DNA from 2 places in the Micromonospora sp. DT68 genome. Region 1 is predicted to be linked to the other one. Evidence: riboswitches for the same ligand, from Rfam matches in the RefSeq annotation. Region 1 holds a riboswitch; the other holds the start of a gene.
The links. A riboswitch is a leader RNA that binds a small molecule or an ion and turns the genes downstream of it on or off. The one in region 1 is predicted to bind S-adenosylmethionine.
Positions count from the first base shown of each region.

Region 2: another riboswitch for S-adenosylmethionine. It lies ahead of thrC (threonine synthase); the one in region 1 lies ahead of ACPXB1_RS16300 (ABC transporter substrate-binding protein).

Region 1 covers NZ_JBNCNZ010000007.1:371,041-375,732, reverse strand. Annotated here, with positions in the region: gene corA (magnesium/cobalt transporter CorA) at 1-12, opposite strand, end outside; gene ACPXB1_RS16305 (amino acid transporter) at 214-2,163, shown strand; SAM riboswitch class IV at 2,235-2,346, shown strand; gene ACPXB1_RS16300 (ABC transporter substrate-binding protein) at 2,628-3,500, shown strand; gene ACPXB1_RS16295 (amino acid ABC transporter permease) at 3,546-4,322, shown strand; gene ACPXB1_RS16290 (amino acid ABC transporter ATP-binding protein) at 4,325-4,692, shown strand, end outside.
Region 2 covers NZ_JBNCNZ010000004.1:273,877-278,568, forward strand. Annotated here, with positions in the region: gene ACPXB1_RS09810 (DEAD/DEAH box helicase family protein) at 1-933, shown strand, start outside; gene ACPXB1_RS09815 (DoxX family protein) at 1,202-1,651, shown strand; SAM riboswitch class I at 1,808-1,943, shown strand; gene thrC (threonine synthase) at 1,954-3,237, shown strand; gene ACPXB1_RS09825 (GNAT family N-acetyltransferase) at 3,536-4,555, shown strand; gene paaN (phenylacetic acid degradation protein PaaN) at 4,606-4,692, shown strand, end outside.

The sequences.
Region 1 (4,692 bases):
GCCGCCGACCATGACCCGCTCCCTTTTCCGGTGCCGCCCGTCCGGCGGCCTCCCCACCGGGACGCGCTGCTTTCCCCCGGGCCCGCAGCCCGAAACCCGTCGGCGCGCCGCCCGCCAGACGCCCGCGATCGACGGTTTCCCCGCACCGGCGGACGGGCGCCGGTGCGCCGACGGATACTCGCGGTGACCATGGGCGGGACGGGGGTAGCGCCGATGGAGGTTGACAGGCGCGCCGGCCGGCGGACCGACCGGGTGCGACGCTGGCTGCTCGCCGACGCGTCGGAGCGGCCCGTGCCGCAGGGCCTGCACGCCCGCCCACCGGCGCAACGGAACCACCCGTGGTGGAAGGTGATGTGCCTGACCGGCGTCGACTACTTCTCGACGCTCGGCTACCAGCCGGGCATCGCGGCGCTTGCCGCCGGGGCGCTCTCGCCGGTGGCGACCCTTGTGCTGGTGCTTGTGACGTTGTTGGGCGCGCTGCCGGTCTACCGGCGGGTGGCGGTGGACAGCCCGCACGGTGAAGGTTCCATCGCGATGCTGGTACGCCTGCTGAGCTACTGGCCGGGCAAGCTGTTCGTGCTGGTGCTGCTCGGTTTCGCGGCCACCGACTTCATCATCACCATCACCCTGTCCGCCGCCGACGCCACCGCCCACCTCGACGAGAACCCGTTCTGGCCCAGTGGCCTCAAGGGTCACGAGGTGCTGCTCACGCTGCTGCTCGTGGCGCTGCTCGGCGCGGTGTTCCTCAAGGGCTTCGGTGAGGCCGTCGGGATCGCCGTCGTCCTGGTCGCTGTCTACCTGACGTTGAACGCCGTGGTGATCGTCGACGCGCTGTGGCAGGTGGTGACCCATCCGAGCGCGGTCGGGGACTGGACCACCGCGCTGACCACCGGGCACGGCGACCCGCTGATGGTCGTCGCGTTGTCCCTGTTGGTGTTTCCGAAGCTGGCGCTGGGCCTGTCGGGCTTCGAGACGGGTGTGGCGGTGATGCCGCACATCCGGGGGGACCGGCAGGACTCGGAGGACCGTCCACTGGGCCGGATCCGCGGCGCGCGCCGCCTGCTCACCACCGCCGCCGCCACAATGAGCGTCTTCCTGATCACCAGCAGCGTGACCACCACCGTGCTGATTCCGCCCGAGGCGTTCCAGCCGGGTGGCCCGGCGAACGGACGGGCCCTGTCCTATCTGGCGCACGAGAATCTCGGCCAGGTGTTCGGCACGGCGTACGACCTGTCGACGATCGGGATCCTCTGGTTCGCGGGCGCCTCGGCGATGGCCGGCCTGCTCAACCTGGTGCCCCGCTATCTGCCCCGGTACGGCATGGCGCCGGCCTGGGCGCGGGCGGTCCGGCCGCTGGTGCTGGTGTTCACCGGGGTGGCCTTCCTGATCACGATCATCTTCAGGGCCAGCGTCGACGCGCAGGGCGGCGCGTACGCCACAGGCGTTCTGGTATTGATCACCTCGGCGTCGACGGCGGTGACCCTCGCGGCACGGCGGCGCGGGCAGCGCGGGCGCATGATCGCCTTCGGGATCATCGCCGTGGTGTTCGTCTACACGACGGCGGCGAACGTGGTGCAACGCCCCGACGGCGTCAAGATCGCCGCCTGCTTCATCGGCGCGATGATCCTGGTGTCGGCGCTGTCGCGGGTGCTGCGGGCCTTCGAACTGCGTGTCGACCGGGTCGAGTTGGACCCGCTCGCGACGGCGTTCGTCGCCGAGCGTGCCGGGCGTCGGATCCGCCTCATCGCCCACGAGCCGGAGCGACGCGACCTGGCCGAGTACCGCGACAAGCTCGCGCAGACAATGGCCGACAACGACTTCCCCGACGACAGCGACGTCGTCTTCGTCGAGGTCCGCGTCACCGATCCGTCGGACTTCGAGACCGGGCTGCTGGTGCGCGGCAGCGTGGCGCACGACCGCTTCCCGGTGCTCAGCCTGGCCAGTTCGTCGGTGCCCAACGCGCTGGCCGCCCTGCTGCTGGAGATCCGCGACCGCAGCGGGCGACGTCCCCACATCTACTTCGAGTGGACCGAGGGCGGCCCGGCCCGCAACGTGCTGCGTTACCTGGCGTTCGGGCAGGGCGAGATCGCCTCGGTCACCCGGGAGATCCTGCGCCGCCAGGAACCCGACCCGACGCGCCGGCCACACGTGCATGCCGGCTGACCAGGGACGGACGGTGAGCGTGGTCATATCGGCTGGACGATGGACCGGGGTCTGCTGCTAGCCTCGGCGCAGGTCATGAGTGCCAGCGCGAAGCCCCGGCTTGCTGGCCGGCAACCCTCCTCCGCGGTGGGGTGCCCCGGGTGAAGACCAGGCACCGGCAGGACGCCGGTGCAAGCGTGGCCTGGCACCCAGGTCAGCACAGACCCGGGAGACCTCTATGCGCATCCTCAACACCGATCCACAAGCCGACGGCGCGGACTTCCGCGCAGGTCAGGGCGCGCCGGTACTGATCCGGCGGCGGCACGTGGACATGATGCGGGTGTGCAGCGCCGCCTGTCGCGGCCGCGCAGCGCACTAGCGCACTTCCCCTTTCCAAGAACCACCCAAGCGGTACGCCCTCATCGGGCGCACCGTGGGCGGCGCACGTCCACGCCCGCCCCAGACGCGACCTTTCGGAGACACTCGTGCGATTCCTTCCTGCTCTGACCCGTGCCGCCGCTGTCGGTGCCGCCGCGATCCTCGCCGCGACCGCGCTCACCGCCTGCGGCTCCGACGACGCTTCGTCCGAGGCCACCGGCAACCCGTACAACCTGGCGCAGCCCGGCGTGCTGCGGGCCGGCACGCTCTCCGACGCGCCGCCGAACGTGTTCCTCAAGGACGGCAAGTTCACTGGCTTCGACAACGACCTGCTCACGGCGGTCGCCGACAAGCTCGGCCTGAAGGTCGAGTTCGTCGGCACCGACTTCTCCGCGCTGCTGTCCCAGGTCAACAACCGCAAGTTCGACGTCGGCAGTTCCTCGATCACGATCACCGAGGCGCGGAAGAAGACAGTCGACTTCGGCAACGGCTACGACTTCGGCTACTTCGGCCTGGACGTTCCGGCCGGCTCGCCGATCACCGGCTTCGACCAGCTCGCCGGCAAGCGGGTCGTCGTGGTGCAGGGCACCGTCCAGGACGACTACGCCACCGGGCAGAAGCTCGACCCGGTCCGCGTGCCGGACTACAACAGCGCGATCAACCAGCTCAAGGCGGGCACCGCCGACGCGTGGATCGCCCCGGCCGAGATCGGCGACAAGCTGGCCGCCGACAGCAACGGCAAGATCACCGTGGCGGCCAAGCAGCTCAGCCCCACCCCGACCGCGTACGCGGTGGCAAAGGGCAACGACAAGCTGCGCGAGGCGCTGAACAAGGGCCTCGACGAGGTCATCGCGGACGGCACGTGGAGCCGGTTGCAGGCGCAGTACTACCCGGGCCGGCCGGTTCCGGAGGACTTCAAGCCGGGCAGCGGCACGGTGGCAGTGCCGTCGGCGGCTGCGTCCGCGTCCGCCGCGTCCTGACGGCGTACCAGTGACGAGCGAGCAGGGCGGTAGGAGAGGCGACCGATGGATCCGTTGAGCACCCTCTGGGAGACCTTCTTCGACTGGAGGTCGATGCGCGAGGCACTGCCCGACATGCTTACCGTCGGGCTGCCCAACACCCTGATCCTGGCGGTCTCCGCCGCCCTGCTCGGCTCGGTGCTGGGCCTGCTGCTCGCCGTCGCCGGCATCTCCCGCAGCCGATGGCTGCGCTGGCCGGCGCGCGTCTACACCGACATCTTCCGGGGGTTGCCTGCGGCGGCCACGATCCTGCTGATCGGCGTCGGGCTCGCCCCGCTCGGCATGGAGGTCTGGGGGCCCGACCCGTACCCGCTGGGCATTCTGGCGCTGTCGCTCATCGCGTCGGCGTACATCGGTGAGATCTTCCGCTCGGGCATCCAGTCGGTGGAGGCCGCCCAGTTGGAGGGCGCCCGCGCGCTCGGCTTCTCCTGGGCCGACTCGATGCGGCTGGTGATCATTCCGCAGGGCATCCGGCGGGTGCTGCCCGCCTGGGTCAACCAGCTCATCGCGCTGATCAAGGATTCCAGCCTGGTCTACTTCCTCGGGCTGGTGGCCAGCCAGCGCGAGCTGTTCCGGATCGGGCAGGACTATGCGGCAAACACCGGCAACCAGTCCGCGCTGCTGCTGGCCGGGCTCTTCTACCTGGCGTTGACAGTCCCGCTGACGCACATCGTCAACTGGATCGACCGGCGGCTGCGCCTCGGCCGGCCGGCCACCGCGCCACCGGACGACGACGAGGACGAGCCGGCGCTTGCCGGCATCCCGGAAGGAGACCGCCGATGAGCATCGCGACGACCACCTCGGTCAGCCTCGACGCGCGGGACGTACACCTCGCCTTCGGGCCCAACCGGGTGCTGCGCGGCGTCGACCTGACAGTGCCGCGCGGTGCGACGGCCTGCGTGATCGGGCCTTCCGGGTCGGGCAAGTCCACTCTGCTGCGTACCCTCAACCGGCTCATCGAGCCCGACCGCGGCGACGTGCTGCTGGACGGGCGCAGCGTGTTGGGCGACGACCCGGACGCGCTGCGGCAGCGGGTGGGCATGGTCTTCCAGCAGTTCAACCTCTTTCCGCACATGAGCGTGCTGCGCAACATCACCCTGGCGCTGCGCCGGCTGCGCAAGCTCAGCGAGGACGAGGCGGTAGCTGTCGCCCG
Region 2 (4,692 bases), on a different contig from region 1:
TACGTCGACCTCGCCAACTGGCACCGGCTGTCGCCGGAAGCCTCCGCGCAGATCGTCGCTGGCCTCGCCGGCCTGCCCAGCGAAGTCCGCGACGACGGGGAGGAGGCCAAGCGCTTCGATCTGCTGATCCTGCGGATGCAGCTCGGTTTGCTGGTGCCCGACAGCCGGTTCAACCGGCACCGCACCGAAGTCCAGGAGGTCGCCTCGGCGCTGCTGGAACAGACCAGCATCCCGATGATCCAGCAACGGGCTCAGTTGCTCGACGAGGTGGCCGGCGACGAGTGGTGGCAGGACGTCACGCTACCCATGCTGGAGCTGGCCCGGCGTCGGATGCGTGACCTGGTCCGGCTGGTGCCCAAGGCGCGTCGCACCGTCGTCTTCACCAACTTCGCGGACGAGATCGACCAGGAGGTCGAGGTGCCGTTCAGCGGCGTGACAGTCGGCACCGACCTCGATCGCTTCCGCGCGAAGATGCGCGTCTACCTGCGCACCCACGAAGATCACGTAGCCGTGCAGAAGCTGCGCCGCAACAGGCAACTCTCCGGCACCGACCTCGCCGAGCTGGAAAGGATGCTCGGCGAGAGCGGCGTCGGCGACAAGCAGGACATCGACCAGGCCCGGCGATCCTCCGAGGGCCTGGGCCTCTTCATCCGCTCACTGGTCGGGCTGGACCGCGAGGCGGCCCGGGATGCGTTCAGCGAATTCCTCGTCGACCGGAACCTCAGCGCCGCCCAGCTCGATTTCATCAACCTGATCATCAACGATCTGACCATGAACGGTGTGATGGAGCCGGGGCGGCTTTACGAGTCCCCGTTCAACGGTGTCGCCCCACGTGGTCCCGAGGCGCTCTTCTCCAACCCCGACGCCGACCGCATGGTCTCGATCCTCCGCTCGATCAAGAACAATGCCACCCCGGTGACCGAGGTGGCATAGCAGCCGCAGCATCTCTTTCGCGGCTCGACCAACTGCCCCACCTCCGGGGCAGCTCGACAGGCTGTACGGGCCGCGTGACACGCTGTACCGTCGTCTCGGGAGCGCTCCCACGGCGGCGGCCCGCGTGACGCTCCGTCGAGGCCGTCCGTCGTCACGGGTGTGACCGGACATGTTCGATCGGGGATTTTCCCACTAGCAAGGAACTTGTTCACTTCGATGGATTCATGCTCCATGATGGTTGATATCGATATCCATCTATGGAGGTCCCATGAACGTCTCTCGGCTCGGCGGGCCGATCCTGTCCCTGTTCCGCATCGTGACCGGCCTGCTGTTCACGCTGCACGGCCTGTCCTCGATCTTCGGGTTGTTCGGCGGCAACCCCATGACCGGCAAGGCGATACCTCTCGGCACGTGGCCAGGCTGGTGGGCCGCGCTGATTCAGCTGATCTGCGGTGCGCTGGTGCTTGTCGGTCTCTTCACCCGACCGGCCGCGATTCTCGCCTCCGGTTCGATGGCGTACGCCTACTTCGTCGTGCACCAGCCGGACGGCCTGCTGCCGCTACAGAACGGCGGTGAGTTGTCCGCGCTCTTCTGCTGGTCCTTCCTGCTGGTCGCGGTGCTCGGCCCAGGCTCCTGGGCGCTCGACTCGCTGTTGGCCCGGCGTCGCCCCGCCACTCTGACCGCGCCGATCGCCGAGCCCACTTCGGTACCGGTCTGACCGCGCTCCCACCGCGCGTCGCCGGGGCCTCGACGAGGCGGCCCCGGCGACGCGCCGTGCTCGTCACCCGTCCTGGCCTGGTCGGTTAGCTCACAGCGTGGGATCAGCGCTGGATGCGACGGCCGGCGGTGCCTAGACTCGGCGGCACAACTGAATACCTCATCCAGAGGGGCTGAGGGATACGGCCCGACGACGCCCCGGCAACCACCCCGCGCGCTCACCGCTGAGCGACCCGTGGGGCAGGTGCCAATTCCGTCCCTGCCGCACCGTGCGATGCGGGGAAAGATGAGAGGACTCTCGACATGACGTCGACGCTCGCCGCCTCCGGCATCGACACCTCCGCCAGCCCCGCCCGCGCCCTGGTCTGCCGCGCCTGTTCGGCCCGCTACCCGCTCGCCGCGCAGCACGCCTGCTACGAGTGTTTCGGCCCGCTGGAGGTCGACTACGACACCGCCGCCCTCGCCACAGTCACCCGCGAGCAGATCGAGGCCGGCCCGAACAACATCTGGCGGTACGCCGCGCTGCTGCCCGCCGGTCAGGACCCGGCCACCCGGGTGACCGTCGACCCCGGTCTGACGCCCCTTGTGGCGGCCCCGCACCTCGCCGCCGAGCTGGGCATCACCGCGCCGCTCTGGGTCAAGGACGACAGCGCCAACCCCACCCACTCGTTCAAGGACCGCGTCGTGTCGGTGGCGCTCACCGCCGCGAAGGCGCTCGGCTTCACCCGGTTCGCCTGCGCGTCGACCGGCAACCTGGCCAACTCGGTGGCCGCGCACGCCGCCCGCGCCGGGGTGCCCTCGGTGGTCTTCATCCCCAGCGACCTGGAACAGGGCAAGGTCATCACCACGGCCGTCTACGGCGGCGAGCTCGTCGCCATCGACGGCTCGTACGACGACGTGAACCGGCTCTGCGGCGAGTTGGTCGAGACCGACGAGTTCGAGGACACCGCGTTCGTCAACGTCAACGTCCGGCCGTACTACGCGGAGGGCTCCAAGACCCTCGGCTACGAGGTCGCCGAGCAGCTCGGCTGGCGGATCCCCGCCCAGGTGGTCATCCCGATGGCCAGCGGCGAACTGCTCACCAAGATTGACAAGGCGTTCTCCGAGCTTGTCGAGATCGGCCTGGTCGAGGCGCCGGCCGGTGGCTGGAAGGTCTTCGGCGCCCAGTCGGCCGGCTGCAACCCGATCGCTTCGGCGCTGCACGCCGACACCGACACCATCACCCCGGTCAAGCCGACAGGCATCGCCAAGTCCCTCAACATCGGTGATCCGGCCGCCGGCCTCTACGCGTTGGAGGCGGTCCGTCGCACCGGCGGCTGGATGGAGTACGTCGACGACGACGAGATCCGCGCCGGCATCCGCGACCTGGCCCGCACCACAGGGGTCTTCGCCGAGACCGCTGGCGGCGTCACAGTGGCGGTGCTGCGCAAGCTCGTCGAGTCCGGTCGGCTCGACCCGACGGCCGAGACGGTCGTGTTCAACACCGGCGAAGGGCTGAAGACCATCGACGCGGTGGCCGGTCAGGTCGGCCCGACCCACCACATCAAGCCGTCGCTGCGCGCTGCCCGCGACGCCGGCCTCCTCTGATCCAGCGGCGTCGAGCCGTCCGTCGAGGGCGAGGGATCGCCCGGACGGGGGATCGGGCCGATCCGCCGGGTAACTGGCTTTTCGCAGTGAGTGTAGAAAACCCGCCGCTGCGGACTTGACGACAGGAACCGGACGGCGCAAGATGCTCCGTGCGGGAGGGCATTTCGCCGGAGACTTTTGAAGTTCTTGCGACCCAACGCCGGAGGCGTTGTGCGAGTGTCCCTCCCGACCACGTCCGATCGGGCCACCGGATTAATTCGGTGGCCCGATCGCTTTTTCCGGTGACAGGCTCGCCGGCATGAGCATCACGATCGCGTCCTTCGACGGCGCCGACCAGGCCGCGGTCGACGAGGCGTACCGGATCGGCGCGGCCGCCAGCACCATCGACCTGCCGGACTTCCCGCCGTTCTGCCGGCGACGCTTCGACGCGCTCCTGCACACGCCGATGCCCCGCACCGAGTCGCTCTGGGCACTGGCCCGGCTGGACGGCGTACCGGCCGGCTACCTGCAACTGGACCTGCCCCAGCTCGACAACACCGACAACGCGACAGTCGAGCTGACGGTGCATCCCGAGCTGCGGCGTCGCGGCGTCGGCCGGGCACTGCACGAGTACGGGGTACGCCTGCTGCGCGAGCACGGACGCAAGCGGGTGGTCGCTATGACCGTCTCCACGATGCCCGACGGGCCGCCCCGATCGGTGGCGGGTGACGCGTTCGCCGCCACGATAGGAGCCCAGGCCGCGCTTGTCGACGTGCGTCGCCGACTCGACATCGACAGCATCGACCGGGTCGCGCTGCGCGCTGCGCTCGCCGAGGCCCACACCATGGCCGAGGGCTATCAGTCCGTCACCTGGCAGGGTGCGACCCCGACGGAGTACCTGGCGGACATCGCCTATCTGGACGGCCGACTGCTCATCGACGCGCCAATGGGCGACGTGCAGTGGGAGCCGGAGCAGGTCGACGCCGAACGCATCCGGGGCACCGACCGGGCGTTGGAGGCCAGGGGCCGGCGGCGCTACCACCTCGGGATGCGACACGAGGCGTCCGGTCGGCTTGTCGCCTGGACCCTGCTCGACGTGGGCGCCAGCGCAGACTGGCACGCCTTCCAGCAGATCACCATCGTCGACCCCGCTCACCGTGGGCACCGGCTCGGTCTGCTCGCCAAGATCGAAAATCTGCATCACCTGCTCACCCACGAGCCGGCGGTACGCGTCGTCGACACCTTCAACGCGGCAAGCAACAGTTACATGGTGGCGATCAACGAGCGGCTCGGCTTCCGCCCGGTGGACTCCTGGAACAACTGGCAGCTCACCCTCTGACGGGCGATCGGCGCTACTGCTCGTGCGGGGTCCTCAGGCATGATGGCGGCATGACGGAGACCCCGCATCCCCTGTACGACAGGCACGCCGACACCCTCAACCGTGCGCTGACCGCGATCACGGAGCGGGGCTACTGG